Regions from separate parts of the Providencia stuartii genome, predicted to be linked through region 3. Evidence: predicted binding sites of a transcription regulator. Region 3 holds the regulator's gene; each other region holds the start of a gene.
The links. Region 3 encodes Fur, which represses iron uptake genes when iron is present. Its sites were predicted from a motif close to ATAATAATGAGAACNACTATCAA; they were not measured.

Region 1 (7,813 bases), 1.3 Mb from region 3:
CTTTAAACGTTGAAAAATAGGTTTGTTCAAAGCGCTCATGGTCACCATATAAGGTACGAGCTTGGCCAGGCCATGAGTCAACAATAACTAGGTTACCTTCTGTCGCACCTTCTAGCGGTTCTCCTAGGTTATCGACAAGAGCAGGACGAACACCAAAGAATGGTAATGTTGCTGAGCCAGGTTTTAGCATTGTTGCACCCGGAAGCGGAGTGATCATAAAGCCACCCGTTTCGGTCTGCCACCATGTATCAACGATTGGACAGCGGCTATCACCAATTTTCTTATAGAACCATTCCCAAGCTTCTGGGTTGATAGGTTCGCCTACAGACCCAAGGATACGCAATGAACGACGATGAGTGCCTTCAATAGCTTTATCGCCTTCAGCCATGAGAGCACGGATAGCGGTTGGAGCAGTATAAAGAATATTAACGCTGTGTTTATCAACTACTTGGCTCATACGGTTTACAGCAGGGTAGTTAGGTACACCTTCAAACATCAAGGTTTTTGCACCATTAGATAATGGACCATATAGCAGGTAGCTATGGCCTGTTACCCAACCTACATCGGCAGTACACCAATAAACCTCACCAGGGTGATAGTCGAAAGTATATTTAAACGTCAGTGTTGCATAGACTAAATAGCCGCCTGTTGTATGCAGAACCCCTTTAGGTTTACCTGTTGAACCCGAGGTATACAGAATAAATAGCGGGTCTTCGGCATTCATTTCTTCAGGTGGACAGTCTGCACTGACACCTTTCGTTACGTCATGCCACCATAGATCACGCCCTTCTACCCAACTCGGTACATTTCCGGTACGACGGTAGACAATCACGTTTTCAACGGTTGTGACGTTTGGATTGGTTAATGCATCGTCAACATTTTTCTTCAGCGGTATAGCGCGACCAGCACGTAAGCCTTCATCCGCTGTAATGATGAGTTTTGCCTTACAGTCGATAACACGGCCTGATACCGCTTCTGGGGAGAAGCCTGCAAAAATAACCGTATGAATTGCACCAATGCGAGCACAAGCGAGCATGGCAACTGCGGCTTCAACGACCATCGGCATGTAAATCGCGACCACATCGCCTTTACGAATACCTTGCTGTTTCAACACATTAGCGAACTGACTTACATCATGATGCAGTTCTCGATAAGTGATATTTTTTGATTGGGAGGGGTCATCACCCTCCCAAATGATGGCGGTCTGATCGCCTTTATCTGCCAGATGGCGATCTAAACAGTTAGCGCTTAAGTTAAGGGTGCCATCTTCAAACCAGCGAATGCTGATATGGCCAGGATCGAAGGAGGTGTTTTTTACTCGGGTATACGGCTTAATCCAATCAACAACCTTCCCTTTCTCTCCCCAAAACTTTTCTGGGTCTTGAATAGAGAGTTGATACTCATTGTTGTACTGTTGCTCGTTTATCAGGGCATTTTCTGCAATTTCAGCAGGAACGGGATGCTTAGTTATTTGAGTCATATTTTTATCTCCTTGCAGATGTTAATACTATGTCAAAAAATGGTTAACTAAAGCAGGAAATATAAATTTGTTTTTCTTTTGAGTGGGAGATCACGTATTAATTGTAATGAATTTAACAGGATTATCATTTGATGCGAAATCGCCAATTGGATTAATCATCTAATTATATGTGAAAAGGTAAAATTAAAGAAAAACAAAGTAGGGTGATATTGGTATTAGTTGCTAAATAAATCACCAATGATAGTTGATGAGAAAGACCATATAAATATCATGGGTTTGATAATGATTTTCATTAACAGTAAAATAACTATAATTAAGATTGATTCACAAGGTGTGAAGTTTATGAAGTGTATACCCTATGTGTCTTGGTACTGAGTGAGAGATATAGAGGTATATGTCAACAAGTCACTGGAGACAAATACAATGAGCTATACATTACCTGCTTTACCTTATGCTTATGATGCGTTGGAACCACATTTTGATAAGCAAACCATGGAAATCCATCATACTAAGCATCATCAAACGTATGTGAACAACACAAATGCTGCGTTAGAAAAATTACCGGAACTCGCTAACTTAGACATCGACGATCTGATCCAACAATTGGATAAAGTTCCTGCTGATCAACGTACTTTTGTTCGCAACAATGCTGGTGGGCACTCAAACCATACTTTGTTCTGGAAAGGCCTGAAATTAGGTACTGAGCTTGGTGGCGAGCTGAAAGCGGCTATTGAGCGTGATTTTGGTAGTGTTGATGCATTCAAAGAGCAGTTTGAAAAAGCAGCTGCTTCTCGTTTCGGTTCCGGTTGGGCATGGCTAGTACTGAAAGATGACGGCAAACTGGCTATCGTTTCTACCGCTAACCAAGATAGCCCTCTGATGGGTGAAGCCATTTCTGGTACTTCAGGCTACCCAATCATTGGTCTGGATGTATGGGAACACGCTTATTACCTGAAATTCCAAAACCGTCGCCCTGACTACATCAAAGCATTTTGGTCTGTAGTGAACTGGGATGAAGCGGCTAAACGCTTCGCTGAGAAAACCAAATAATTTACTTATTTGATTCACAACTTATCTGGCGTAGCTCTTTATTTTAAGGGCTGCGCCTTTTTGTTTTTTAGCCTCTTCTTTTCCCTACCAATCTCAGTATTGTCTCGTTTTAATTTTTTTTGTTTTATTCATAATCAGTCTCATCAATACGGCTAATATATTGATATTCTATTTCATCTGGTGTCTATAAAGTGAATGGCGGATAATGATAAATAAAGAACATAAAGGAAATGAAATGGCGAATGATATGGTAATGGGAATAGACCTCGGTACGAGTAATAGTGCTGTCAGTTTGTGGATTGAGGGAAGAGCCGTTTTAATACCGAATAAGCAAGGCGATGTTTTGACTCCGTCAGTTATCGGCCTTGATGATAATGAACAGATATTGGTCGGTAAATCAGCTCAGAAACGTTTGCAAAGCCATCCCCATCTCACTCAAGCCAGTTTTAAACGCTTTATGGGCACTAACGCGGAATTATCACTAGGCACTCAAACTTTTCGAGCCGAAGAGCTCTCTGCATTATTGCTACGTCAATTAAAAGAAGATGTTGAAGCTTGGCTTGGCTATGCCGTTAAGGATGCGGTGATTACGGTTCCTGCCTATTTTAATGATGTGCAACGACGTGCAGTGAAAACAGCAGGACAATTGGCTGGGCTCAATGTTTTAAGGTTATTGAATGAGCCTACTGCGGCATCCCTTGCTTTTGGTCTTCTTGAAAATAAAGAACATAAATATCTCACATTTGACCTCGGTGGTGGCACGTTTGATGTTTCAATCATTGATATGTTTGAAGGTGTGATTGAAGTCTGTGCGAGTAGTGGTGATGTTCGACTAGGCGGAGATGATTTCAGTGAAGAAATTTATCAATGGATGTTAAAACAGCATCCCGCCCTTAAAGAAGTCCAAGCTGAGATACGCGCTCCCTTACTTGAACAAGCCGAAGCATTAAAAATAGCGCTGAGCAAAGGCGGAGAAGCCTCCGTCTCTTTACGTTGGAATGAACAAGATTGGCATTGGACGATGACGGAGCAAATGCTAACGACATGTTGTCAGTCATTATTAACTCGTTTACAGCAACCTATCTTACAAGCCTTGCATGATTCACGTTTCACCCTTAATGACCTCGATGATATTTTGCTCGTGGGAGGTGCAACCCGCATGCCTCTGATCCGACAAACTGTCGCTCGTCTATTTGGTCGTTTTCCTCGTCATGACCTCAATCCTGATGAAGCAGTTGCGTTGGGGGCGGGAGTTCAAGCTGGTATGGTGATGGCTGATACCGCTCTTGATGATGTTATTTTAACCGATGTGATGCCATTTTCTTTGGGTATTGAAACGTCAAAAAGAAATGGAGCCTATTATGAGTCAGGTTATTTTTTACCTTTAATTGAGCGAAATACCTTCTTACCTGTGAGCAAGATGCAAACCGTTAGCACGGTTGAAGATAACCAAAAAATTATTCTATTAAAGATTTATCAAGGGGAAGCGCGTCGTGTCCAAGATAACGTCTTTTTGGGTGAAATGACGATTGATATCCCTCAGAAGCCTGCCGGAGAAGTGGATATTGATGTCCGATTTACCTATACCGTTGATGGATTACTCGAAGTTGAGTGTCGTTATCAAGGTAACCCCGAGGTATTTCGGTTATTGATAGAGAAAGTGCCGGGGCAAATGAGTGAACAACAAATCGAACAAAGCTTATTAAAAATCGCAGATTTAAAACAGCACCCACGAGATAGAAAAGAGAATCGCATACTATTGTCACGCTGTGCTCGGTTGTATGAATTTTTGCTGGGTGAAGATCGTTATTGGATGGATCAAGTAACGACGGAGTTTGAAAGGGCTCTTGATAGCCAAGATTTACGCCGTATCGCCGCTATTCGTCAGCAAGTGGAACAATTTTTGAGTCGTTATGAGGGAGACTCGCATTAATGAGTATTTGGCAAACATTGGGGATTGAGCAAACAAACGATGAAAAGGAAATTCGTCGTGCTTATGCACGGCAGGTAAAGAAATATCGACCCGATAGCCACCCTGAAGAGTATCAACAATTACGTGAAGCTTTTGAGGAGGCAAAAAGATATGCCGCTTACGCTATTGATGATGAATCTATCGATGATGAATATGCGAAAGAGCAGGCGAATATAGACATTGATGTGCCTCATTTAGAAAGCCTCTTATATCAAGAGTCTGTTAATGAAGACGCCGTTAATGATGATGAACAACAACTGCTAGAACAGCCTGAAATTCGGATGACTTATCCATTTTCAGATAGATTGTTAGATGACGATCAACCATCGGTCAATGAATTACCTGTTGTTGAAATACCTTATACCCAAGAGTTAATTGATTGGCTTGCGAAGCTGTTTATTATTGATGAAAAAGCCGCAAAACGTGAATTAGTCGAATTGTGGGAAAACGTCTCTCAAAAAGGCAGTTTGCAAACACAGCAGCGATTTCATCAAGATTTTGCATGGGCATTATCAGCGCAAGAAGGTTTAACCGAAGCCATTGTGGAACATGTTTCGTCTCTATTAGGCTGGCGGCTGGATGAATATAACTCAGAGCAAATTATTCCGTTTTATATTCAAAACGCATTAACTGAACAGCTACGCCAAACCGAGGTGGCTCGGGCATGGAAACAGTGTCAGGTTGATGCTGTTCATGGCGATTATGTGGTTGCCGAATCCATGCGTATATTGACGAGTCAAAGTGAGAAGTCTCTTTTAAAGTCCGTTTGATACCCGAGCTCATTCCGCAGATAGAGCAGCAGGTGTCTCAGCTGACGAATGAGTATCCTGAGTTAAAAGAAAAGTTTAATCCCGCGGTATTATCATTTATTAAACAACGGCGAATAGCGCTCAATTGGCGTGGTATCTTTTTATGTGTATTTTGGGGGCTACTATTAAATGTGATAGGCGCTAAACCCGACGTGAGTGTAGGCATCACGCTCGCAGTCACTGTGGTCATGATATATTACTTATTTTTTAGTGATTATATTATGTTTTGGTTTCATGCGAGATCAAAAAAGGGATTTACTCTCTTCCTCATGAGTGACTTTTTGATTAGCTTGGGGGTGCTAGCCATCTTTGTTATCACCTTCTTTGGCATTGCTCGCGAATTGATAGTCGGTTTAAATATAGGGCCTGCACAAGGTGCGCAAGCCATGGTCATTTTTATCCTTATGGGGCTTTTATGGTATGCATGGCCGAGAGATCAGCCCGCTTTACGCAGACCAAGTATGATGATGTATCGTCTATTGGTTAGCCCATGGTCACTGCTACAGTGGTTTAAGTTTTCATGGTTTTCATTGGTTTGGTTAGTGGTTCTCTATATTATTTGTTATAAAACAATGTTTGAGATATTGGCGTTCTATACTGAGTTTTTCAAGGTAGGGTAACAGCCTATATCTCGCCTAATAATTGTTGTTCTACTGAATTTAAAGCCATTATTAAGGTGTGATATCGATGCAAATTCATCCTCAAGTCTATATTGGCGAAGTCAAAGCGACACGAGAGTGTGGTCAGAGTGCTATCCATAAGCGTCAAGTGGATGGTTTGTTATCCTTGGGGCAATTAGGGCTTGAGGGGGATGAGCAAGCTGAAAAACGCTTTCATGGTGGCCCTGATCGCGCACTATGTCATTATCCGGCAGAGCACTACCCATTTTGGACTAATGCTTACCCTGAGCTAGAGTCTCTTTTCACTCCGCCAGCGTTTGGTGAAAATATTTCAACCCAAGGAATGACGGAAGAGAATGTCTTTATTGGCGATATTTATGCTTGGGGTGATGCTCGTATTCAAGTGACGCAACCTCGATCGCCATGTTACAAGCTTAACGGTCTTACCGGCGTTGAAAATTTTGCTCAAAGAATGCAAGAAAATGGTCGTTGTGGTTGGTTGTACCGAGTGATAAAAACGGGAACAATCAGTACCGCAACACCAATAACGCTCTTAAGTCGTAACAGCGATGTTTCTGTTCAAGAAGCGATTATGATCGCTTTTCATGCCCCCTTTGATGAAGAGCTATATCAGCGTTTGCTTGGCGCCGCAGGGTTGTCTGCAAGTTGGAGTCTGACGATGCAAAATAGGCTTGAGCATCGTCGAATTGAGGCATTTAGCCATCGCTTATTTGGCAAGCGTGGCTAATATGCTTAGAGGTGGCCGCCGATAAATTGTTGATACCAAGGCTCACGGGCGAATAATTCCGCGTGTGTTCCTTGGTCAATGATTTCACCAGAAGCCATCACAACAATATGATCCGCTTGGCTGGCTAGCATCGGTTGGTGAGTGACCACAATACGTGTCTGTTGTTTGGCTCTGAGTAGCTGCTCAATCACAGAAGCCGTATTGATGTAATCAAGGCTGGCGGTTGGCTCATCCATCAAAATAATATCAGGACGACTTAATAGTAGCCTCGCAATGCATAAACGCTGTCGTTGCCCACCAGAGAATCGTTGTCCTCCTGCACCGACATCCGCATCGAGTAAAGCGTGGTCTGCATCGATATTGAGTTGTTGAAGCATCGCAATCATTGATGTGTCATCAATCTCGTCTGAATGAACCGCTAAATTTTGTCGTAAGCTGCCTTTAAATAATCGGTTATCTTGAAATAATATTCCTCGCTTACGACAAAGTGCTTCTTGTGATAGTAGCGCTATATTTTGATTACCATACCGGACTTCGCCTTGTGAAGGGTCTTGCAAGCGCGCCAAAAGATGCAACAAAGTACTTTTTCCTGCACCAGATGCCCCTACAATAGCCGTAAATGTATTGGCTTTTAACGTTAAATCTAGCGGCTTTAATCGCGTTTTACCCTCCGCTGTGCGCTGAGACAAGGCATGACAACTCACGCTATTGTCAGTTGGTATTGGTGATGAACGCACAAAATGAAGCTCAGGTGTTTCCAATGCTTGAGCAATCTGATTGAGGGATTTTTTAGCTTGGCGTAAGGCTTGGTCTAAATGGGAAAGCAACCAGAGTGGCTCAATAAAACGCGCTAATAACAACATGGCAGCTAACCACATAGAGAGTGTGAGTGTTCCATGATTGACAGCCAATAAGCCTAATGCGAATAAACCGATAAAGGATACTTGAATAGCGAATGAAAACAGTAAATGAAAAGGCAAGCTACGACGCTGAAGTTCTTTTTGTGTCTGATATTGCTGAGCCAAACTCAGTTCTAGACTCTGTTGTTGCTGTTGGCTGATACCTGCTCTACGAAACAACGGTTGGTGTGTGGCAAAGTGATCTAATTTATCAATGACATTCTGCTGTGAGACA
Region 2 (7,813 bases), 480 kb from region 3:
AGGGGAAAAATACCCTCTTCCCATCATAAAAGGCCAATATGAATCGAATTCGGCAGCGGTGATCCACCAAATGGTACTGGCCTCTCTTGGGGTCGCTATCTGTCCTGATTGGCTCGTCAATGATGATATTCATGCAGGGCGTCTCATTCGTTTACTACCTGAGTTTTATCTACCTTCACAGAATATTCAGCTACTTTATCCCAATAGCACCACTCTACCTGCAAAAACTCGTGTATTTATTGATTACTTAGTTGGAAAATTTAGCCTATAAAAAAGCCGTGTCCTATCGCAACACGGCCTAAAAATAACATTTCTACGGTTAATAACGCTAAAAACGACTCAGCAATTAATAATGAAAGAGCTAGGCCAGACTATGTATGAATGAGCGTCATTAGCAATAGTGAAATATTAAAGTATGACGCATATATTAAAGGGTAATCCAAAACACCCCATTCGCTTTAATAGCCGTAAACTGCTGTAAGAATTCCTGCAAATTTTGTTCAGGCTGTAAAGTTGTAAAAGTTTGCGGATGCATAAACTTAGCCATAGCTTCAATAGCAAAAATATTCATTGGGTTATTATAGAAGTTATGATAAATCGCCATGACATGCTTCTCTTTCACTGCTGTCAGCGATGAAATTCCTTGGCGATCGACAAGCTTAGCCAATTGCTTTTTAGCCACCGTTGCATCTGCATCATAACCCAGTTTAACGGCCGTTGAGCGACGATTAAAATTCTGCCAATCTGCACCGGTTAATACATAAAATTCAGGGTTTAAGGTAATAATATTTTCAATTGAGCTTTCAGCACCTTTAGCCGGAAAACTGTCTTCCACTAAATTGTTACCACCCGCAAGGCTTGCTAAAACCCCAAAACCTGAACGACCATAAAGTTGGCAACAACTATCGGCAAATAAGCCTGCATTAGCCTCAATTAATACCGACGGATACGGTTTTTTTAGCTGCCCTTCAATGGCGGCTAGTTTTTCTTGGTACAGTGTCGCAAAGCGGTTTGCACGTTCCTGAGTTCCTAATAATTCGCCTAATAACACAATACTTTTTGGCGTGTTATTGGCGATATCCATACGGAAGTCAATAAAAATAACCTTGATCCCTGCGGCTTCCAGTTGTGGCATAAATTGGCTATCGCGCATCGCTGCATAATTAGATTTATGCATTAATACCACTTCAGGCGCCAGCTCAAGTAATTTTTCAATTTGAATGCCCGTTTCGCGGGTTTTTCTTAAGGTTGGTATGTTAGCTAATTCAGGAACCGCAGAAAAATAAGCCTGTTTTAAATCAGGCGCATACTGTTCTAACGAATCACTCCAGCCAACAATACGTGAGAAAGCATCTTTTCCCCCCGCAATATCGACCGATAAAATATCTCGCCCATCGATCAAAAATAGTTTGTCGACGGGAAGATCGACACTCACTTTGCGGCCTTGTAAATCAGTCATCACAGTGGGCGTTTTAGCTGATGCAATCACACTGACTAAACATAGTAACCCAGTTAATAGCCATTTCATTCAATAACCTCATTGAGTCATAAAGATGAGCCATCAATAAGATGGCTCACAAGATATTCAACTTAAAACGTCACACTATAATTCAACGCAAAAGTTCTTCCTCTACCTTTATAGGTATACAGATCTGCTGCACCATAATTCGGACTATATAATTTTGGCGCACGTTGCCCCCAAATCGTGGTGTAATCTTCATCCAGTAAATTTTCTACCGCAAAACTGACTTTACCAACTGGCAATAAATAACTGCTTAAGAAATCCACGGTATTATAACCATCAAGCTTGTTACCATCCGCATCGGAAACATTAAAGGTTTGCTGGCTTTGTAAACGTAGAGACCAATCATTTGGCTCCCATCCCACATATGCAGTGACTTTTGATGGGCTAGCAAATTTAACGCTCCATTTCTCCCATTTACCATCCACTTTGGTTTCTGATTTTTGCAGATTAAAGTTACTACCAACACTCCAATCACTATCTTCAAAGAAATAATCAACAGCCCCTTCCACGCCATAAATACGACGTTTATCTGACTTCATATAGATAGTCATATCCGCGTTATTAATGTCATAACTTCTGTCTGACAATGAATAATAAGCGGCAATTTGTGTGCGTAAATTATCTCCAGTATAGCGCCACCCCAGTTCATAGGAGTCAACTTTAATACCTTTCACTTTAGTATCATTAATATTAACGCTATTTTCTAATGCAAGATGCCCATTAGCATCTGGGGTTGCTGCATATTTCCCTGTTCCATAATATTTGGCAATATCGGGAATTTCAAAACCTTGAGAGAAATTAAACCATGTTTGCTGGTTTTCAGTTAAATTTGCCAATAAGCCTGCATTAAATAACAAGTTATTATAATCGGTATTCCCCCCCGGCACTGCATCGGCAGATTTAATTTTACCTTCTGCTATTTGCTGTTGTTGCGCATACCCAACAAAGTCATCCACTTTGTTTTCAGTATATTGATAGCGCACACCGCCGCTTAAAGTGAATATTGGATTAATATCGTAGCTACTTTGCAAGAAAGCGGCCATATTGGTTGTGGTATAACTTGGATAACGCCCAACTTGATAGGCTTTTTTCAAATCCATGCCACCCGATTCTTTCGCTTTATCTAAATTAAAGAACATTTGATTAGCACGAAATTGTTCGTGCTCAGCGTCAGCACCATACGTCAGCGTCAAATGATCAACCGGCTCGCTATTAAACGTCAGCTTAGTGCCATAGAAATTGGTTTTTTGATCAGAGGCGCTAATACTGGTGACATCCTTTGCCTTATTTAGCGTAGGGAATGGATAGAATTTTTGTGACTCATCACGATAATAAACTTGGGCAACAAAATCTTGCCCCCAAAGGTCACCATTCGAATATTGTAAATTCAGCATGTGACGCTCAGTCCCAGGTAAGCGATCTGAATTTAATTTATCACTATTATGAGCCTCGCCTTGGCCTTTCACCGCCGCAAAATCTTTGCCTAAATAAAGCCCATGTTTACCATCGGACTCACTTTTATAATATTGAACCGTGGCTTGTAGCTGCTGATTATCATCAATATTAATAACCCCAGCGCCCATGACATCCAAGCGGTCAGAAAATTGTAGGCCTGTTTGTGTATTATCAATATTAATTGCCTTACCTTTGCCATCATACCAACCACCATAACGTTGATAGGCAACGGATAAACGACCATGGGCGTTTTCATTCCCCCCACTCATGGCCGCGGCAATATTTTCATCATGATCTTTGCCATTACTAAAGCCGGTTTTTCCGCCAATTTGTAAGTCGACTTGTTTTTCTTCTTGGCCTTTTTTGGTGACAATATTAATTAATCCACCACTACTACCGCCACCATATAAAGAAGTGGCGCCAGAAATCACTTCAATATGGTTAATATTAAACGGGTCGATAGAATCTAATTGGCGGCTATCACTACGTGAAGAATTTAAACGGACCCCATCCACCATCACAATCATTGAGCGGCCACGCATATTCATACCGTAATTAGTACGCCCTTGACCGCTAACACTCATGCCGGGGATCAATTGTGACAGAATATCTTTTAACTCTTTACCTCCTTCTGCTTGCTGTTCTATTTCCGCATTATCGATAACCCAAGTAGTTTGAGCCATCTCCGACACACTTCGATAAGAACGCGTTGCCGAGACAGTCATTTCATCTTGTTTGTTTTCTGCTGCGAATGTTGCTGGTGCAATAAAAGAAGCAAAACATGGAGAGAGTATCCAAAGATGCCTAATTTTCATGTGCCTAAGATCCTAATAGGTTGTCGTGTTTTTTTACAGGCCGCTGCCGATAACATTACGGCTTTTTATCCGGCTAAATTAGCGGATAATTTTAACTGATAATAAACATACTATTAAGAACTATTATCATTCTTGCGTCTTTTTTTAGACATCGCCGACGGAAAGAAGAGGGAAAAGCAGAATATTTATAAATCAGAAAAAGAAATGTTGGAGAAGGTCAGACAAAAAGCAGGATTATCGAATCTTGAATTGCCATTAATGGACACTTATAAATAAAGTGGCTAGAAAGCGTTGCTCTAATTAAAACGATATATAAAACAAATAGTAGGGTGTTTGCCTTTAATTAAACTAAAAACAAACACCACATTAACAAGGCTTTGATTTTGTACTACCCATGATATTTCAAGTGACAACGTTGCTGATTAGGTTCGCTCGTACTCGCCACAACATTTATCTGTGCTTAACGACTTGCTCACTTATCACCTAAGTTAAACTCAAATTATTTAGGGTATAAACTTAACTTATTTTTTTGACGCTAAGTAATCTTGTAGTGTGCCTTCAGGATGTTTCTTACAGAACTCAACGATTTGTGGCGCTTCTGCAACACTCTGTTCTGTTAACGCAACATAATCGCCACCTTTAAATTGTGTATCCATATTGGTGATCCACAATGCAACAGGTGCCCAGCTTTGTGGGTTCAGGTTAATATATTCCTGACAAGTCATTTTTTCAGGCGTGACAATATTCGAGTCCGCAGCCATCGCATTAAAAGAGAATGCTGCCATTGCAGCTAAAACGCTAGAGATAACAATCTTTTTCATTATAAACCTCTTATGTGTATAAATAATGCATAACAATGTGGCTGTTTATTTTTATCACAAACTTATTAAAGTTTATATAATCTTATTAGGATAATAAGATTATAATAAAACAAAAGCGACCATCCAATTAAGTCATTTTAATAACAAAAAATAAGTCATTATTAATGACAACTAATTAACAACATAACAAAAAATTTTTTGCTGTTAAAAAGCTGAAATAAAAATACATACTAAAGAGAGTATAAATTATTATTGTTTAATATTTTTAAACTAATTAAAGGTTGGTCAATATCATAAAATTAATTTATAAGAGAGCCTCAGTCATTATATTTAACTAAGCGACTAAAATGCTCAGATAGCTTGCTTAAAGAGCGGATGGAAGATACCGCCACTTCTTTATTTGGATCTTTGCATAGTTCAATTAATCTAATCACTGCATCTTGTTGTTCTATTGTCGCTTTATAATCACCCAATGCGGAGATCGCCGCGATCTTGACATCATCGTTACCACGAAAGGTTAACTCGATGAGTGTCCCTATAATTTGTTTTTCCATGAGTTTGCTCGTTATAACCAATTTGTAAATAAAATTTTATTATCATTTTAAATTAAATCAGCAACAACATTCATCCGTATTAAAAAATATTTAAGATAACTAATTTCTAAATAACACTTATTATGTTTATATTTTGATAGTTTTCAATATAGTTAAAATAAAGAGTCATGTCTTACCTAAAGAAGCTACACTATTATTTTATTAATAAAAGAAGCACATAGTGGCTAATAATAATACAATTCGATGGTTGATGAACCATCCAAATGCTGTGGTGTTGTTAAATCTAAATTCTGTTTATCTGTAATATAAGCTTGTATTATTAATACGCCATCTAATTCAATAAAAGGAGTAGGAACTGCGGCTGCAATATCTATACCATATGAAAAATATGACGCAGTCCCTGTAAATAAACTCCCTCCATTACCTTTAAGCTCAGTTTCTTGATTCCACAGCGTTGATTGTTCTGGCCGCGTTGGAGTCCAATATTTAGCTTTAGCATCCTTTCCATCCAGTCGAATATGGGTAAAAGGTAAATTTAACATATAGCCGCCAATCTTTTTATTTTCATTGCCGCCTAATCCGGCAACAAATGCTTGCGTGACGTTCGGCCAACCTAATGGGAGGTTTTCCCTAATCCTAATGAGAGGAGTTATGAGATCCACAACAGAACGGTACTCACAGGCATACGGGATAAAAAGAATAGTAGTGGGGAATTACCACATGGATTGCAGTTTAACAACGTATGCACAAACTAAACCTTGATACACACGAAACCAACAAAATTAGTGTTCTTTTGGAGATAGGGCGATGGCAGATCCCGGTCACAGGGTTTCGGCCATCTCCCACGTCGAGCTCAATTCCCAAGGTCTGGATAGATTGAGACAATGGTATGGAGCCCAGCAATTTACTTCTTTTCAATATTGCATCAACTAGGGTTGATCACAACGATAATAGAACCTCCATAGTCGCCCGCATCTGGGGTCCCGCTGGTGGTTATTCGTGCGCCCAATGATACAGATCGCACAGCATTTGCTGCCACATCCACAGTCTTCTGTAGAGTAGACACCCCATCAAGCTCTATGTTAAATCGGACCGGCCCATCATCGATCACATTGTGTACTAGTCCAATGCTAACGGCGGTAGCTCGCGAACATCGAATATCGATCATGTCGGTCATACTCAAGCCTACAAGAGACGTCTTACTCTGGGTCCCGAAGTCAATCTGGTTTGGAACGTCATACGTACAGTAAGTCGGTTCTGGAGGAATGGACCCATCTAGGTTGCTATACCCACCGCGAACAACGTACACCGTGCAACCCCTATTGAACGGGCTACTGCTATTCCCTTCACATGCACTCAAATAGCCAAAGGTCTGTATTTCGCCGCCCCCAAAATATGTATACTTAGTAGGTGTATCGTCGGTCTGTCGCCCCACCTTGTGCGCACCTATCCCGCAGCCTGGGAAGCCAGGTCTTCCACATTTAATCTCCGGAAGGTCTACAGGCATATACGCGAGCAGCGCATCCTCACCACCAACATTATAAATTCCGCCATTCACAGAGGACGGAGAAACGCTAGCGCACCCATGGGGCTTTTGAGCCCGTCCACTTTCTATGACCACATTCGTCCCCCCCGTCGTCCCTAGGATTACAGGTGCATAGGCCCATGTCCTAGGAGCCACCCAGACCCCCCAACTGATCGTGCATCCAACCAGTGGCATCGGGACGCCGGGTTTAAACGGAGTATCATCTTGGGCTACCAGAACACCAGCTCCCAAAGACAAAGGAAAGAGGCCAACGGAAAACCACGTGGGGACTGGCGAGAAGTAATTTCTGTAGCTATCGCCATCATCACCGAGGCAGCCGCTCCCGCTCCCACCGCAACGCCACGTGATTGCGTCCGGCGATACTAAAGGAGCGGGCAGGCCCCGACCGTCCATTTTATCAAAGCGAAATTCGGCCCCACCTTCGTCGATTCGATATCCCGTCCTGGTATTGGGCATTTCGAGTTTCCTAGCAAGCCCGTCTGTCGTCACAGACAGCAGTATCAGCGTCAAAAGCACGGAAGTGCGCACAGGTCTTCTCCTTTTCACGGCATGTTATCAAAGATAGCTAAGAGATGGCGTAAGCGACCCGAATCGGTCTTCAGATTACAGCTCATCGCTAATTGCTCATAATCACCTTGTAATTTCAAAAACCTACACTAATCATCCGTTTGCGGGTTACGAATGTCATATGTTCGCTCATAAAGCCGTAGGCGTTTTTCTTTTTCAAGTTGTCGTTCTTTAGCACGCGCTAAAGATCGTGGCGAACGTACCATGTCGGTATCCGTAAACCACATTCCCAACCAATCAAACCCTTTCTCAATGCGACCCATTTGGGTTTTATTAGGATGACAGGTAAAGTTATCTTGTGCTAAAACATTTTGTAATATCGCTATCGCGCGCTTTAAGGGCCAGCGCGTTGGCGATAACAGCAAAAAATCATCCATATAGCGTTCATAGAATATTCCTCGGCATTGGCTAAGTGCCGTATCTAAGGTAAATAAATAGCTCCCCCCAATTAATGGGCTAAGAGCACAACCTCGGCAAATTCCTTTATTAGGTGAGAAAAATTCACCGTGCTGCTCAACGCTATAGTTAAT
Region 3 (7,813 bases):
GTCATCACCAACGCATTATCGTTATGCAAAAAGGTAAAATTGTCGAGCAAGGTAGTCATCAACAGCTCATTGAGCAAGGCCAATTTTATAAGCATTTGTGGACACTACAACAATCTTTTAAATAATTACATGGATGTTAACCCAATGAAATTAGGATCAGCGAACACTCGGTATCATCATTTTTTACCGTCCCATTTGGCTTTATTAAAAAACCCACCGTCATACCTTGCATTAATAACAGCCATAACCATCAGTATCGGTATTTTATTAGCCATTGTTTGGTCATATATCGGTAAATTGGATATTCAAGCCACAGCACAAGGTAAACTCGTGGTTTCAGGTCATACGCAATTTATTCAAGCTTTTGAGTTGAGTCGTTTACAACATATTTATGTGACTAATGGCCAAACAGTTAAACAAGGCGACCCTTTATTAAGAGTCAATGTGTTAGGGGTAAGCCAAGATATCCTCACTCTCAACTATCAAATTAGTTTTCAAAAAATTGAAAAATTAGTACATCATGCATTGTTAGAAGAAACTCATCCCAAATTCGCTCATGAATTTAGTCAATTATTAGCCCCTGAGCAGCAGCGCGTTTTAAAAAGCTATCAAAATTTAAAAAATGAGTATGACGCATTAATTAAAGAAACCGAAAATGAAATGGCTCTTAATCGTACCCATTATTCCGCAAGAACGCATGAGTTAAAAGATGTGAATGCACTATTAAATAATATCCAAAAACGTCTTGATGCACACCGGACGTTAAGCAAGAAACACCTGATTAGCCAAAAGGAATTTTTAGAACACGAAAAAGAACTGTTAATGGCTAAAAAAGAAAAAACCGCAAAACTGTCAGAACTAACCATTCTCAATAACCAATATGATTCATTACAAGAAAAACGTCATCGGTTACAAACACAAAAAAGACAAGAATGGTATGAAAAATATCGACAAGCAGAGTTTAAACAGGATTCTGCTGAGCAAGAATTACTAAAACATCAAGAAAGAGAACAGTTAAAGATCGTTCGTTCACCAGTGGATGGTACCGTACAACAATTGGCTACCTATACACTTGGCGCGGTACTACAACCTACTCAGCAACTGATGGTAATAGTCCCCAACAAAGATGTTCAGCTGGCCGAGGTAAAAATTCTCAATAAAGATATTGGCTTTATTCGAGAAGGCCAAAATGTAACGGTTAAAATCGATGCCTTTCCCTACACTCGCTATGGCACGATTGAAGGAGAAGTCGTTTCTATCTCTAGAGATAGCACTCAAGATGAACAATTAGGCTTAGTCTTTTTAGGACAAATTGCGTTAAAGAAGAAAAATTTATTTGTTGAAGGCGAGAAAATTGAATTAACACCGGGTCTCTCTGTAACGACAGAAATAAAAACCGAAAAACGGCGTATTATCGATTATTTGTTAAGCCCAATCCAAGAATATACGACCACTGCCATGAGGGAAAAATAATCCATGAACGGAATTGAAAATAACTCAGGTCTAGAGGCTCTGGTATGGATTGCAAATTATTACCAAAAAAATGTCACAAAAGATCAGTTGATGCATGCAATTGGTATGCATGCGCTTTCCCCCACAGATTGGGAGCTAAGAGAATGTGCACATATTATAGGCTATGAAACTGAAATCACCCTATTAGATACCTCCAATATCCATGATGTGCCATTACCAGCCCTTATTTATTTAAATGGATTTTGGAGAATTCTGTCCAAAGATAAATCGAATGAATTAATTTTAATTGATCCAATTAATAATGAATTCATTCACTGGCATGAACGTCATTCAACTTATCCTGAAAGCCTAACACTCTTACTTATAAAAGAACAATTTGAAACAGAGAAAAAAACAACGTTTGGTATTAGTTGGTTTATCCCTTCAATACTTAGACAACGGTCGCAATTAAAAAATGTCTTTATTTTGGCAGCAATTGTGCAAATTTTTGCTTTAATTAGCCCGTTGTTTTTTCAAAATGTTATCGATAAAGTTTTAGTCGGACGCAGCTTAAATAGCTTACAGGTGTTGGCCATAGGAATTGTAGGTTTAGCATTCGCTGAACCTATTTATAGTTTTTTGCGTAATAAAATTTTTAGTTATACCAGTACACAGATTAGCGCTGAGTTATCAGGTAAGTTATATCGCCATTTAATGGCGTTACCTCTCGACTATTTTAAACAGCGCCCAACAGGAAAAATTATTGCTCGTATAAGAGAAATGACACGCATTCGCCAGTTTTTAACGGGGTCAACATTAATGTTATTTATCGACCTAGTATTTGTCATTCTCTTTATGGCTGTTTTATTTTCTTACAGTGTTGTCATGTCATGGATCTTAATGGGGTCTTTAGCACTCTTTTGTATTCTATGGATGATACTCGGCCCAATCATTCGTCTACACACTGAAAAATCCTATCAAGCAGATGAAAATAGTCTCACTTTCTTGACTGAGGCAATGACTGGCATTGAAACCATAAAAACCACCGCGACCGAAAAATACGTCTATCGCCGCTGGCAAAAACGGCTCAGTAAACAGCTTATTCAAGGTTTCAAAGTGACTTTACGGAGTATAGTGGCAACACAATTAATGACGCTCGTCAGTAAAATCACCACCGCTTTGTTACTTTGGATCGGAGTAAAAGAAGTGATGAGTGGTGGAATGACTGCGGGTGAATTAGTCGCTTACAATATGTTAAGTGCTCATGTCACTCAACCAGTACTGCGCTTAGCTCAAATTTGGCAAGATTTTCAACATACCATCATATCGCTTCGTCGTGTAGGGGACATCCTTGATGAGCCGATTGAAAATGAAAGAAAAGGGATTACCAGTAGTGCTTCTATACAAGGCAATATTGATTTCCATAATATTCGCTTTCGTTATCACCCAGAAACACCTGAGGTGCTATGTAACCTAACGTTAACCATTAAAGCGGGCGAGTTTATTGGTATTACAGGACCATCGGGGTCTGGAAAAAGTACCTTAACCAAACTGCTACAACGGTTATATATTCCGCAACAGGGACAAGTTATCGTTGACGGTATGGACCTAGCTGTCAGTGATACCATCGCGTTGCGACGTCGCATGAGTGTAGTACTACAAGAAAGCCAGCTATTTGTCGGTACTATTGAGGAAAACATTCGTTTGAGTCACCCCCAAGCGAGCCATGAAGAGGTGATTGAAGCTGCCACTCTCGCCGGTGCCTATGATTTTATCATGTCACTACCCGATAATTTTAATTATCCTGTGTCTGAACGCGGGCTTAATCTATCAGGGGGACAACGTCAACGTATCGCACTCGCTAGAGCACTGTTAACAAAACCCGATATTCTGATCCTTGATGAAGCCACATCGGCGTTAGATTATGACTCAGAGGCCGCAATCATGAAGAATATGCCACTTATTACTAAAGGAAGGACAGTCATCAGTATCGCACATCGCTTAAACACGATTCAGTATGCCGATAGGATTTGTGTTATTCGCAATGGCGAAATTGCCGAAATCGATACCCACCCAAATTTACTACAGAAAAATGGCGTTTATGCCCATCTGTGGCGGCAGCAGACCCAGTAAATTGTGCTTAATTAGCACCAATAGAATCTAGATTGGTGCTTTTTCAAGCAAATCATTCTTTTTTTTACTATCAATAACTTTCGCTCCATATACGCTATGGTACAAGGGAGTCAGCTAGGGTATCATTGCGCGCTGGATTATTGGTACACGCCCTTTAGCATTAAAAAAATATGGCAAAAGAACAAACTGATCGCACTACCCTTGATTTGTTCGCTGAGGAACGCAGGCCTGGGCGACCTAAAACAAGTCCGCTATCGCGGGATGAACAATTAAGAATTAACAAACGAAACCAACTTAAGCGTGATAAGGTCAAAGGACTACGCCGCGTCGAATTAAAACTCAATGAAGATGCAGTGGCCATATTGAATCAATTGGCTGATGAAAAAAACATGAGCCGTAGTGAGCTAATAGAAGAAATGTTGATGTCACAACTAGCACTGGTCTACGAGCCTTCTGGTGAATGATTTCCTCTTCTAAATCACACAAATTCGACAGATTTATTCACGCTTTTTCGCCAAAATAGGGCCAAAATTCTCGTTATTTTAGTTCAAATTTAGCCCTATCTGGCTTGAACAAACCAGATTGGAAAAACAAGAGGTTATTCACTTTATGGCAGTCATAGGCATTTTCTTCGGTAGTGACACTGGTAATACAGAAAATATTGCCAAGATGATCCAAAAGAGATTAGGCAGTGAGAACGCGGAAGTTCATGATATTGCTAAATGCAGCAAAGAAGATATTGAAGCATTCGATATTCTACTTCTCGGTATCCCAACTTGGTATTACGGCGAAGCTCAATGTGATTGGGATGACTTTTTCCCAACCCTCGAAGAAATTGATTTTGATGGCAAACTTGTCGCGCTATTTGGCTGTGGTGACCAAGAAGACTACGCAGAATACTTCTGTGATGCAATGGGGACCATTCGCGATATTATTGAACCACGTGGCGCTGTCATTGTCGGTCATTGGCCTACAGATGGCTACCATTTTGAAGTGTCTAAAGGTATGGCAGATGATAATCACTTTATCGGCCTTGCTATTGATGAAGACCGCCAGCCTGAGCTGACTGAAGAACGCGTTGATGCATGGGTACAACAAATTTCAGAAGAGATGTCTCTAGCCGAAATTTTGGGCTAAGCTGACGATAGAAATAAAATGAAACTATTATAATAATGAGACAGAGCATGGTTTCTATTTTTTATTTCCATGCCTATAATTGTAAATCAGTTTCGATGACAACTGAGCTTATGTTAAAAATGTCTCATTATTGTTAAATTTATGATTTAAGATACAGGACAAACCCGCATGACAGACAACAACAAAGCATTGAAGAATGCTGGACTCAAAGTCACTCTTCCAAGATTAAAGATATTGGAAGTACTTCAGGAGCCTGAGTGCCATCACGTCAGTGCGGAAGATCTCTATAAAAAACTCATTGATATGGGCGAAGAGATCGGTCTGGCTACGGTATACCGCGTATTGAACCAATTTGATGATGCTGGCATTGTCACACGTCATAACTTTGAAGGCGGTAAATCCGTTTTTGAACTGACTCAACAGCACCACCACGATCATCTGATTTGTTTAGATTGTGGTAAAGTTATCGAATTCTCTGATAAATCCATTGAAGAACGTCAGACCAATATTGCTGCACGCCATGGTATTAAACTCTCTAACCACAGCTTGTACCTATATGGTCACTGTGCTGATGGCGATTGCCGCGAAAATGCGGATGCTCACGAAGCAAAAGAGTAATTTAATGGTTGAAAAACCATTAACATAATTCATAAAAAGGAACGTATTTAGCTCCTTATATATACTGATAAACCTCATGAATCACATGGGGTTTTCTTTTGTTTATCGCTAAATACTGACGCATGTCTTGCGTCAGCTTGCCTTATTTATCAAGAAAAACATCCTGAGTCATCATCTCTCCCATCCTTCTATTTTCCAATCATCGATCTCATGACAAAACAGACGTTAATCAAACAGTCGCATCATTATATTGTATCTATAAACTCAGCTAACTATAAATAGCTAACAGTTTACGATGAACCTGATGCTGCGATTGTCAGGGAAAGGTGTATTAGAAAAGATAAAGCACCTAAGTGCCAATGACGAGATTACTGAGTCTCCTCAAAATACATGTCGTCTGGATATAGAAAAAAGCGGTGTCTATTGAAGCTGAAAGCGTTAATTTCTTGGCAATCATCATCTATTAAACATACACGAGTACTGTAATAGGCGGTTAAACCTAGCATTTAAAAAGGTGGTACGCTCTGGCACCACCCTCATAGTCTCTCGTTATTTTTGCACCACCGTTTCTACACGACTTGTTCTTGTTCCAGCTGGGTTTTTGGCTCGTACTTTTACATTACCCTTAACCTTTGGAGGCTTTTGTGCTGAATACGTTTGCCAATGGTCGCTATCTGCTAAAGCATATTCAATCACTAAACCTGGATAACTGATATTGGCGAGTAAAAGGCCATTTTCAATTTTCGCACCAGGCACAGGGATACGATAAGCCACCCCTGCTCTATCTAGACGGGGTAACTCTTTCATACCAACGAGACTCGCAAAACGGCTCCAATCATCTGCCAGTTTTTGCTGTGAAACATAATTGGTTTTACCGCCGATATATTCACGACCTATTTGGTACTGATTTTCCCATTGCGCTTTATGCCATGCCCTTTCAGCTAAAGGCAGGATGCGAGGAAATAGCATGTATTCCGCCTTATCATCCGTCCTTACAGCTTCGCTCCATAGTTGTCCAGAAAGACCATAGACACCTGGCCATGGCTTATCACTTTTCGCACTAAATGAGTTACCATCCCTATCAACGGAAGTTTCCGCATTTTGTGGTAAATTATCAGGCGCAAAAGAAAAGATTTTTTGTTCGTCACTCGCTCGGGTCGCCCAGTAATAGCCACTTTCATTTGGATTGACTTCATAAGGCATATCTAAATACACATAGTCAGGGTTCGAAATGACCACTTGATAACCTTTATTAGCCCAATCATTCGCCGAATCGAATCCTCCCCAATACAGTGTATCCCAGAAGTTAACCCTGACATTATCCGTTGCAAAATCGTTTGCACTAGAAGCATCTTTCAAACCATCCTGCCAAGCTTGCATTGTTGTCACCCCTTTTTGCTGTAAACTTTCACTCACTTGTTTAGCAAAATGGCTGGAGAGATGATCAAAGTCACTCACATCACCTCGCTTGATCAATGCCTGACACGCTTCCGATTTCGCCCATGGCTTATCTTCTATTTGTTTATCGATTATGCCTTTGCCCGGTTCGATATTGCCTGCTTTATCTTGGAAACCCGCACCTAAACGAATATTTTTCGCTTCATCACCACCAAAGTGCCATGTTTTTAATGGAACCCCCGCCTCCTTGTGCATTTGCATAACCTCACTGACCACTTTATTAACAAAGTTTTTAGAGGAATCTAAACAAGGATTTAAATAACTGCGTTTATCGTAGAATTGGACAGAGGTTGTTACTGATGTATCCGATGGATCAACTAAGCGGTATTCACTCGCGGCAGCCTCATTGCCAGCCGCTTTTAATTTGTTATAACGAGCTTCCATTGAAACAACGGCGGCACGGGCATGTGCAGGCATATCTATTTCAGGGATGACCTCAATATTACGATCTTTGGCATAGCGTAAAATGTCAATATAGTCATCACGGGTAAAATAGCCGCTTCCCATATTATTATTCTCTGCCCCCGATCCTAACTGCGGTAATAAACACGTTTGTTCATCCAAATCATGACAGCGTTGGCTTCCCACCTCTGTAAGCTCAGGTAACCCCGGAATTTCAATTCGCCATCCTTCATCATCGGTTAAGTGAAAGTGGAATTTATTTAATTTATAACGAGACATTTGGTCAATTAAACGTTTAACCATCTGTTTACTATGGAAGTTTCTTCCTACATCTAAAAATACTCCTCGATAATCCATACGAGGTTTATCTTTCACAATCATTGTCGCCACACTAGGCTTATCGGCTTCTGTTACGGCAGAAAGCAGTGATTGCATACCATAGAATAAGCCGACATGGTCATAACCAATAATTTCAGCCTGTTGTGGTGTGATCACTAACTCATATGCACCACTGACTTGATTCTCTGGCGCGAACTGTCTAGGTGCGATCTTCCCGAGTATAGGGAATCCCTGAACATTCTGTTTTAATTTGACCTGTTGTAAATGCTCATTA
Region 4 (7,813 bases), 1.5 Mb from region 3:
CTGTGGCAAAATGCCCCCGAAGGCGCTATTTGGCTGGGTTGGTCTCTCGGTGGGCTAGTTGCTAGTCGTATCGCACTTGACCATCCATTCCAGATAAAAGGGTTAATCACTGTCGCTTCATCTCCCTGCTTTCAAGCTCATGCGAGTGATTGGCCGGGAATAAGATCCGAAGTATTAGTTGGGTTTGAACATCAATTAGCAACAGATTTTCAGCGCACAGTCGAACGTTTTCTGGCATTACAAACATTAGGAACAGAGAGTGCTCGTAATGATGCTAGGTTACTTAAAGCCATTGTTACCGATCAGCCTGTGCCGAAAGTAGAGACCCTCAATGCCGGATTGGAAATGTTGCGCGTTGTCGATTTACGCGATGAGTTAAAACAGCTCACAGTTCCGTTTTTACGCCTTTATGGTTATCTCGATGGACTCGTGCCACGCAAGGTAGCTGCCTTATTGGATGATAGGTATCCCAACTCCCCTTCCGTAGTGATGCGTCACAGTGCGCATGCGCCATTTATCTCCCATCCAGATGAGTTTTGTGAATACTTACTCGATTTTTTGGCGCGTTTAGAAGGATAAAGCCGTAGGAGCAGTGGTCAAAAGACCACTGACTAGCGATAACAAACAGGTTATGAACTAAAAAGACTGTCATAAGAGGGCAGTGGTGCAGGCGTATGGGAGGCGTTTGACTCCCTCATCACTAACTCGCTTGGGGGAGCCGATGGTTCAAAGCGGAATGGAGGAGCAGAAGGTTCAAAAGCGGTTGCATGCCGATTGAACGATTGCGGTTGGTTGACCGATGGACGAATGTGATAAAACTTTTTGTATTTCAATGTGTCAATTGAAAGGCCATGTTGATGGCTATAGGTTTTGGCTTTCGTGATTAGGCTATTCAAAAAGGTATCTAAGTTATTGAAGGTCTTGATGCCCACATTAGGGTCAAAGAGTGTAAAAAGGGGGGTATCCTTTTTAGGATCCTTACGAATATAACCCGCTAAGGTATCTTCACCGATAAAAATTTGTATCCCTGTTTCTTTACGGCTGGTTTTGGCAAGCTGGGCGTCTTCACGTAGCATATTCTCAATGTCTACGGGAGCGCTGATTTGAAATAAATAGGTTAACGTTGTCTTGCTTTCTGCGTTTAAACCATTTTCTTTCATCGATTGATCATACTGTTTTAATTTAGGGCAGCGCATTTGCTCTGCGGCGATATTAAGACAGGCTTGTATTAACGCATCATTAGGCTTTCGAACCAATTCTGCAAGATTACCGACAACACTATTTTCCAGTTTTTCAAAGAAAATGTGGCTTAAAGAGGGGGGTAATTTATTAACGTTGTGCAGCACTTTAAATTTTAGTGCTACGAAATATTGATATGCTAATTGATGAACTCTGTCATTATACTTTTCAAAATGTTGGTGTTGCACGAATGGATTATGCGGGTTACTCGCATCCGCTCTTTTATGTTTTATGAGTGACTGTTCGGGGGTTAACGCTTTACCCTCAATCTTAGCGGAACAGGAATAGTACTCTTGATAGCGTTTTATTTTATCTAATGGTTTCTGAGTTTCGAGTATTTTTTGGATACTTGCGGTCATTAACTCATGAGAAATAGCCGTTTTACTTTGTGACCTGCCATCAGATTTAAGATAATTTTGAGCATGAGATAATAAGTTAATATAACTATTCCCTTTATTTTTGACTGAGGTGATCAGGAAGTAAGCGGTAAGTCCTTTACTTAAGTTATATTGTGCTTCTGGTGGGATCGTTTGGTTCTGTTGGCGAAAGTAGTTTTCGGTGTGATTTACAAATAATTGTTTATCAAAGTGTGGCATAAATACATCCTCTTTTTCATTGAATGAGATGATGTATTTTAGTGATCAGCTTGATGAAAACTTTAAAAAAGAGACAATGCCAAAATATTATTGCTCTCTCAATAATCTGTTATTTGATTTTATAGATAGGGTGTGAACAGCCGGTACTTTCGGGGCAACCTTTACAACTTGTGCTGGTTAAACAAGCACTAACATCCACTTTTTCTAATTTTCCCATCGCGACTAACTTTTCCAACATGGCTTGCACCATAGGTTGAGGCGCATGGGAGTGTTTACAGAGTAAGTCAATGTCAGCTTGCCCATACAGTGCAATTAAGTCTCTGATTTGTAACAAGCTGACCATGATTAACCCCTTAGTGACACGTTTTGCCTGAGCAATCGGAACATGATTTAGCGGTAGCACTGGCTAAATTCAGAGTGACTCGACTGCGCGCTCGGCGTAATAAGGCAAAGAGCACCATATTAAATATAATGACTGTAACAATGGTTATTAAGCTACTTTGTGGATGCAGGCTGAATGTCGCGGTTTGGTAAAATAGAGCCGCTAAACTGTAAGCGACATTGAGTCCCCATAAAATCGAGAAGCTCATCCAGCTTTTATTGGTTTCTCGCGCAATGGCTCCCATAACCGAAACACACGGGACATACAGCAACACAAAGATGAGGTAGCTGTATGCCGCGATGTCAGAACCAAATTTAGCCGCCATGGTTCCCATCGAACCGGATTCCATTTCGCCATCACCTTTACTGGCTTCGATAGGATTTGAAAGGGCACTTAGGGTAAAGGTCTCTTTCAAGCTATCCCATGTTTCGACTACTGCATCTTCAAGTTCTGCTAGCAAATCAAATGACTCAGCATCGAAAGGTTCTGCCGTAATACTTTCCGCGGTATACAGGGTGTTTAAGGTCCCCACAACGACCTCTTTTGCCATTGCCCCCGTAATTAAGCCCACTGTGGCTTGCCAGTTATCTGTGTGCACCCCAATCGGTTGTAAAACAGGCGTGATCACTTTACTGACGGAAGCTAAAGCAGAGTCATTAATATTATCAACGGGTTTGCCGGATAAAGAGAAACTATTCAAGGCACCAATAAACATACTGGCGATAACGATCACTTTACCTGCACGAACCACAAACCCTTTTAAGCGCTGCCATGTTTGGATCAATAAGGTTTTAAGGTGTGGAACATGATAAACCGGTAGTTCCATGACAAAGGGGGAAGCTTCACCACGCATGAGTGTATGTTTGAGCAGGAGACCCGTTAAGATAGCCACCACGATCCCCAAAATGTAGAGTGAAAAAACAATACTCGCCCCATTTTTACCAAAGAATGCCGCCGCAAATACGGCAAAAATTGCCAAACGTGCACCACAGGACATAAACGGTGCCATGAGCACGGTAATTAAACGTTCACGTGGTGCATCCAGTGTACGCGCCCCCATAATAGAAGGAACGTTACAACCAAAGCCAACAATCAGTGGTACGAAGGATTTACCGGGTAGGCCTAACGCTTGCATTAACCTGTCCATCACAAATGCGGCGCGAGCCATATAGCCTGAATCTTCTAAGACCGATAAAAATAGGTACATCATACCGATTTGCGGTACGAGTGGGAGAACGGTATTAATACCTCCACCAATCCCTTGGGCGAGGAATACTGTTAGCCAATCAGGGAAACTAAAATAATCACCAATCCATTGTATGCCATGAATAAAAATGGCTTCTGAAGCCCCTTCAAAGAACGGTTGTAGTGCACCGCCAATATTAATGGCCAGAACAAACATCAGATACATGACAAATAGGAAAATCGGCACCCCAAGCCAACGATTTAAAATAATTTTATCCAGTGACTGAGTTAATTGATTAGGTTCAGCAGCACTATTGTTTATCGCTTTTTCACAGATAGCGGCGATGGATTGATAACGCGCATCCGCTATTAGCAGTTCAGGTTCTTCATTTAAGCTATTTTTTAAGTTTTGCTGAGTAGCATGTAGTTGTGCTTCTGTAATATTTGCACGTTGGCGACTATAAATATCACCTTCAAGAATTTGCAACGCCAGCCAACGACGCTGCTGTTGACTGAATTGTTGTGCTGAAATTTGTTCTGATAATGTATCGACCGCTTGTAATAGCGCCGTGGGATACTCAACCAAGGCTGTCATGTTATTTTGTGGGTGATTATCAATAGCTTGTTTGAGCTTATCAATGCCCGTTGCTCGAGTTGAAACTAAAGGAATAACAGGGCAGCCTAATTGTTGCTGTAATTTTTCCACATCGATTTCAATATGTTGGCTTTGTGCGATGTCCAGCATATTCAGCGCCACAATACAGGGCACGCCTAATTCAACTAATTGTAATGTCAGATAGAGATTACGCTCTAAATTAGAGGCATCTACGACGTTGATGAGCATATCGGCTTCACCGCTGAGGATAAAATAGCACGCGATTTGCTCATCCAGCGATGTTTGCTCAGAAATCGTTGTTAAAGAGTAAGTCCCCGGTAGGTCGACTAACTCAATATGATGTTGCGTTGTATTAAAGCGCCCAACCTTTCTTTCGACAGTCACCCCTGCCCAGTTACCAACACGTTGGCGAGACCCTGTTAATTGGTTAAACAGTGTGGTCTTACCTGCGTTTGGATTGCCAATTAGACCGATAGTTAATGGTTTCATAGTGTTTACCAGTAATAAAAATTTAAGATAACGACCTGGTGCAGTAATCCGTGATGTTAGGTGGCTGTGGTTTCGTCAAGGTTAAGTAACGCTAAATCTTTTTTGCGTAATACAAGACTCACTCGATGTGTTTCGATTTGAATCGGATCACCGAAAGGAGCACAACGCACCACCTTAAAGATAGAGCCGGGTAATAGACCAAGTGAAAGCAATTTTTGTCGGTAAGCGGGGCTTATCTGTGGTGAGAAACCGAGTATTTTGTAGCTATGTTGAGGAAGTAATGACATAACGCCTTCCGTTTATCATGAGTAGTAATGATAATTATTAAAAATATAATTTTTTATGGACCAAAAAAGACAGTAAGTAGTAATAAATCTAATTAATAATGAGAATTATAATCATCAACTATTCACTATATTTAGCCTCTTTTTTCGTCAAGCTGAATTGATATGGATCAACTAAGCATTGAGTATACGGGCACTTCGGATTGATGAACCTAAGTTGTGCAGGTAAATAAAAACAGTTTAATGTATTCGTTTTGTTAAATATTAACGTAATGAAATTGTCGGGGTGGGATTAAAAACCTCTACAATCAAAGAGAAAGTCGATTGTAGAGGTGTTTTTATTGCGGAGTCTGACTTAGCGTTTTTTGCCAAATGCGGCGGCGAGGGCATCGCTCATCGCACTGTTTCCCGCGGAACTATTATTTTTTCGTGAAGTATCGCGAGGTGTCGACGGTGTTTTCCGTGAGTTTCTATCTTGCGAATGGTTCGTTCTACGCGATGGACTATGGCTATCACCCGGTTGCTCATCTAAGCGCATAGTGAGCGCGATGCGTTTACGCGGAATATCAACGTCGATCACTTTGACTTTTACAATATCGCCAGCTTTGACCACTTTATGCGGGTCATCGACATAACTGTTAGACAGCGATGAAATATGGACTAAACCATCTTGGTGAACACCGATATCGACGAACGCACCGAAGTTAGTGACATTAGTGACTGAGCCTTCAAGGATCATGCCCAATGTCAAATCATTCATGGTTTCGACACCTTCAGCAAAGGTTGCCGTTTTAAACTCAGGCCGAGGGTCTCGACCCGGTTTATCTAGCTCTTTGATAATATCCGTGACGGTAGGAACACCAAACTGCTCTGTTGTAAAATCATGGGGGCTTAAACTATTCAAGGCTTGTGAGTTGCCCATGATCTCTTTGAGAGGTTGACGAACGGCATCGAGAATTTTTTCAACGACAGGATAAGCCTCTGGGTGGACTCCAGACGCATCAAGTGGGTTGTCACCGTTAGTGATACGTAAGAAACCGGCACATTGTTCAAAGGCTTTTGGCCCTAAACGAGTCACTTTCAAGAGCTGTTTTCGGTCGTTAAAACGGCCATTCTCATCTCGCCAATTCACGACATTCTGAGCGATCATTTTGCTCAAACCAGCAACACGCGTAAGCAAAGCGACAGATGCCGTGTTTAAGTCAACCCCGACTGAGTTTACACAATCCTCGACTACCGCATCGAGTTTACGGGCTAGTTGCGTTTGGCTGACGTCGTGCTGATACTGACCAACGCCAATCGATTTCGGATCGATTTTTACTAATTCAGCGAGGGGGTCTTGCAGACGACGCGCGATAGAAACGGCCCCACGTAGTGATACATCAAGGTCTGGGAACTCTTGTGCTGCCAGCTCTGAAGCGGAATAGACGGATGCGCCCGCTTCACTCACAATGACTTTTTGTGCCGTCACTTCAGGATACTGTTTTTGCACTTCGGCAAAGAAACGCTCTGTCTCTCTAGAAGCGGTACCATTACCAATGGCCACCAATTCCACTTGGTGCTTTTGGCATAAGGCAGCAACCACGGCGGCGGCTTTCGCTGCTTGCCCCGTATGTGGATAGATAGTCTCTGTTGCGATGAGTTTACCTGTTGCATCGACGACCGCGACTTTAACGCCGGTACGTAAGCCGGGATCGAGGCCCATCGTTGCGCGCATCCCAGCGGGTGCGGCCATTAATAGGTCATGGAGGTTACGCGCAAATACATTGATTGCTTCATCTTCTGCTTTTTCTCGCAAGGAACTCATGATTTCCGTTTCAAGATGAAGCAGCACTTTGACACGCCATGTCCAACTGATGACGGCTTTACGCCATTGGTCGGCTGGTGCATTGTTTAACCTAACATCAAGGTGACGTGTAATGATTTCTTCACAGTAACTCTCTTTAGGCGGCTCTTCGAATTGTGGGTCACAATTCAGTGACAGTTGTAAGATCCCTTCATTACGACCGCGGAACATGGCTAATGCGCGGTGAGAGGGAACGGAAGAAACAGGCTCTTGATGATCAAAATAGTCGCTAAATTTTGCTCCCTCCGTTTGTTTTCCGTCAGCAACTTTGGAAACAATGTGGGCATTTTTTAGCAAATAGTCACGCACTTTGGCTAATAATGTCGCATCTTCAGCGAAACGTTCCATTAAAATATAACGGGCGCCATCAAGTGCCGCTTTGACGTCAGCAACCCCTTTTTCTTCATTGATATAGGCTTGTGCTAAATCATCCGGTGATTGGCTAGGGTCATGCCATAAGGCTTCCGCTAATGGCTCTAAACCTGCTTCAATCGCGATTTGTCCACGAGTACGGCGTTTAGGTTTAAAGGGTAAGTAAAGGTCTTCTAGTTCGGTTTTATTGAGGGTATTGTTGATGGCAGCGGCGAGTTCAGGGGTGAGTTTCTCTTGTTCTTCTATTGACTTAAGGATAGTTTGCTTACGCTCATTCAACTCTCGTAGATACCCTAAACGGCTCTCCAGTTGACGAAGTTGGGTATCATCTAGCCCACCGGTCACTTCTTTACGATAACGGGCAATAAAAGGAACAGTGTTTCCTTCATCCAGCAGTGTGATAGCAGAAAATACCTGTTTCGTCTGAACTTGTAGCTCTGCTGCAATTATTTGGCTTAGAGTTTCATTCATGTCGCTTTTAATACCTAATCAATGAATAATAAAAAAATTTATGGCACTGTTATACTTGCACAGAGGCAGAATTTCTAGGGCGAACTTTATTAAAGTCAAAGAATAATTCTGTATATAATTTATAATTATCTAACTTGCTTACTAATTTATAAAGGTTATGAATAAGAGTCTGTTAATCACACGCGAAGGCTGGGATGCTCTGGACAAAGAACTTAAGTACCTTTGGAAAGAAGAGCGTCCAAGAGTGACCCAATCCGTTTCTGAAGCCGCAGCACAAGGCGACCGCTCAGAGAATGCGGAATATATTTACGGCAAAAAACGCTTGCGAGAAAT

Region 1: the regulator Fur is predicted to act here: its motif matches at 1,757-1,779, upstream of sodA (superoxide dismutase [Mn]).
Region 2: the regulator Fur is predicted to act here: its motif matches at 3,903-3,925, upstream of P2E05_RS16320 (TonB-dependent siderophore receptor).
Region 4: the regulator Fur is predicted to act here: its motif matches at 4,887-4,909, upstream of feoA (ferrous iron transporter A).

What each region holds. Positions count from the first base shown of each region.
Region 1 is NZ_CP119546.1:71,828-79,640, forward strand. It holds gene acs (acetate--CoA ligase) at 1-1,480, opposite strand, end outside; gene sodA (superoxide dismutase [Mn]) at 1,904-2,530, shown strand; gene P2E05_RS00305 (Hsp70 family protein) at 2,766-4,463, shown strand; gene P2E05_RS00310 (DnaJ domain-containing protein) at 4,463-5,272, shown strand; gene P2E05_RS00315 (hypothetical protein) at 5,305-5,931, shown strand; gene yiiM (6-hydroxyaminopurine reductase) at 5,999-6,679, shown strand; gene P2E05_RS00325 (ATP-binding cassette domain-containing protein) at 6,685-7,813, opposite strand, start outside.
Region 2 is NZ_CP119546.1:3,620,387-3,628,199, forward strand. It holds gene P2E05_RS16310 (LysR family transcriptional regulator) at 1-271, shown strand, start outside; gene P2E05_RS16315 (ABC transporter substrate-binding protein) at 428-1,528, opposite strand; gene P2E05_RS16320 (TonB-dependent siderophore receptor) at 1,591-3,795, opposite strand; gene P2E05_RS16325 (HdeA/HdeB family chaperone) at 4,317-4,616, opposite strand; gene P2E05_RS16330 (HEAT repeat domain-containing protein) at 4,934-5,170, opposite strand; gene P2E05_RS16335 (hypothetical protein) at 5,395-5,832, opposite strand; gene P2E05_RS16340 (reverse transcriptase domain-containing protein) at 7,373-7,813, opposite strand, start outside.
Region 3 is NZ_CP119546.1:3,136,620-3,144,432, forward strand. It holds gene P2E05_RS13955 (peptidase domain-containing ABC transporter) at 1-125, shown strand, start outside; gene P2E05_RS13960 (HlyD family type I secretion periplasmic adaptor subunit) at 145-1,473, shown strand; gene P2E05_RS13965 (type I secretion system permease/ATPase) at 1,477-3,585, shown strand; gene ybfE (LexA regulated protein) at 3,756-4,049, shown strand; gene fldA (flavodoxin FldA) at 4,195-4,722, shown strand; gene fur (ferric iron uptake transcriptional regulator) at 4,891-5,340, shown strand; gene P2E05_RS13985 (beta-N-acetylhexosaminidase) at 5,890-7,813, opposite strand, start outside.
Region 4 is NZ_CP119546.1:243,422-251,234, forward strand. It holds gene bioH (pimeloyl-ACP methyl ester esterase BioH) at 1-579, shown strand, start outside; gene P2E05_RS01055 (hypothetical protein) at 630-1,835, opposite strand; gene P2E05_RS01060 (FeoC-like transcriptional regulator) at 1,945-2,178, opposite strand; gene feoB (Fe(2+) transporter permease subunit FeoB) at 2,189-4,507, opposite strand; gene feoA (ferrous iron transporter A) at 4,564-4,794, opposite strand; gene P2E05_RS01075 (Tex family protein) at 5,147-7,480, opposite strand; gene greB (transcription elongation factor GreB) at 7,638-7,813, shown strand, end outside.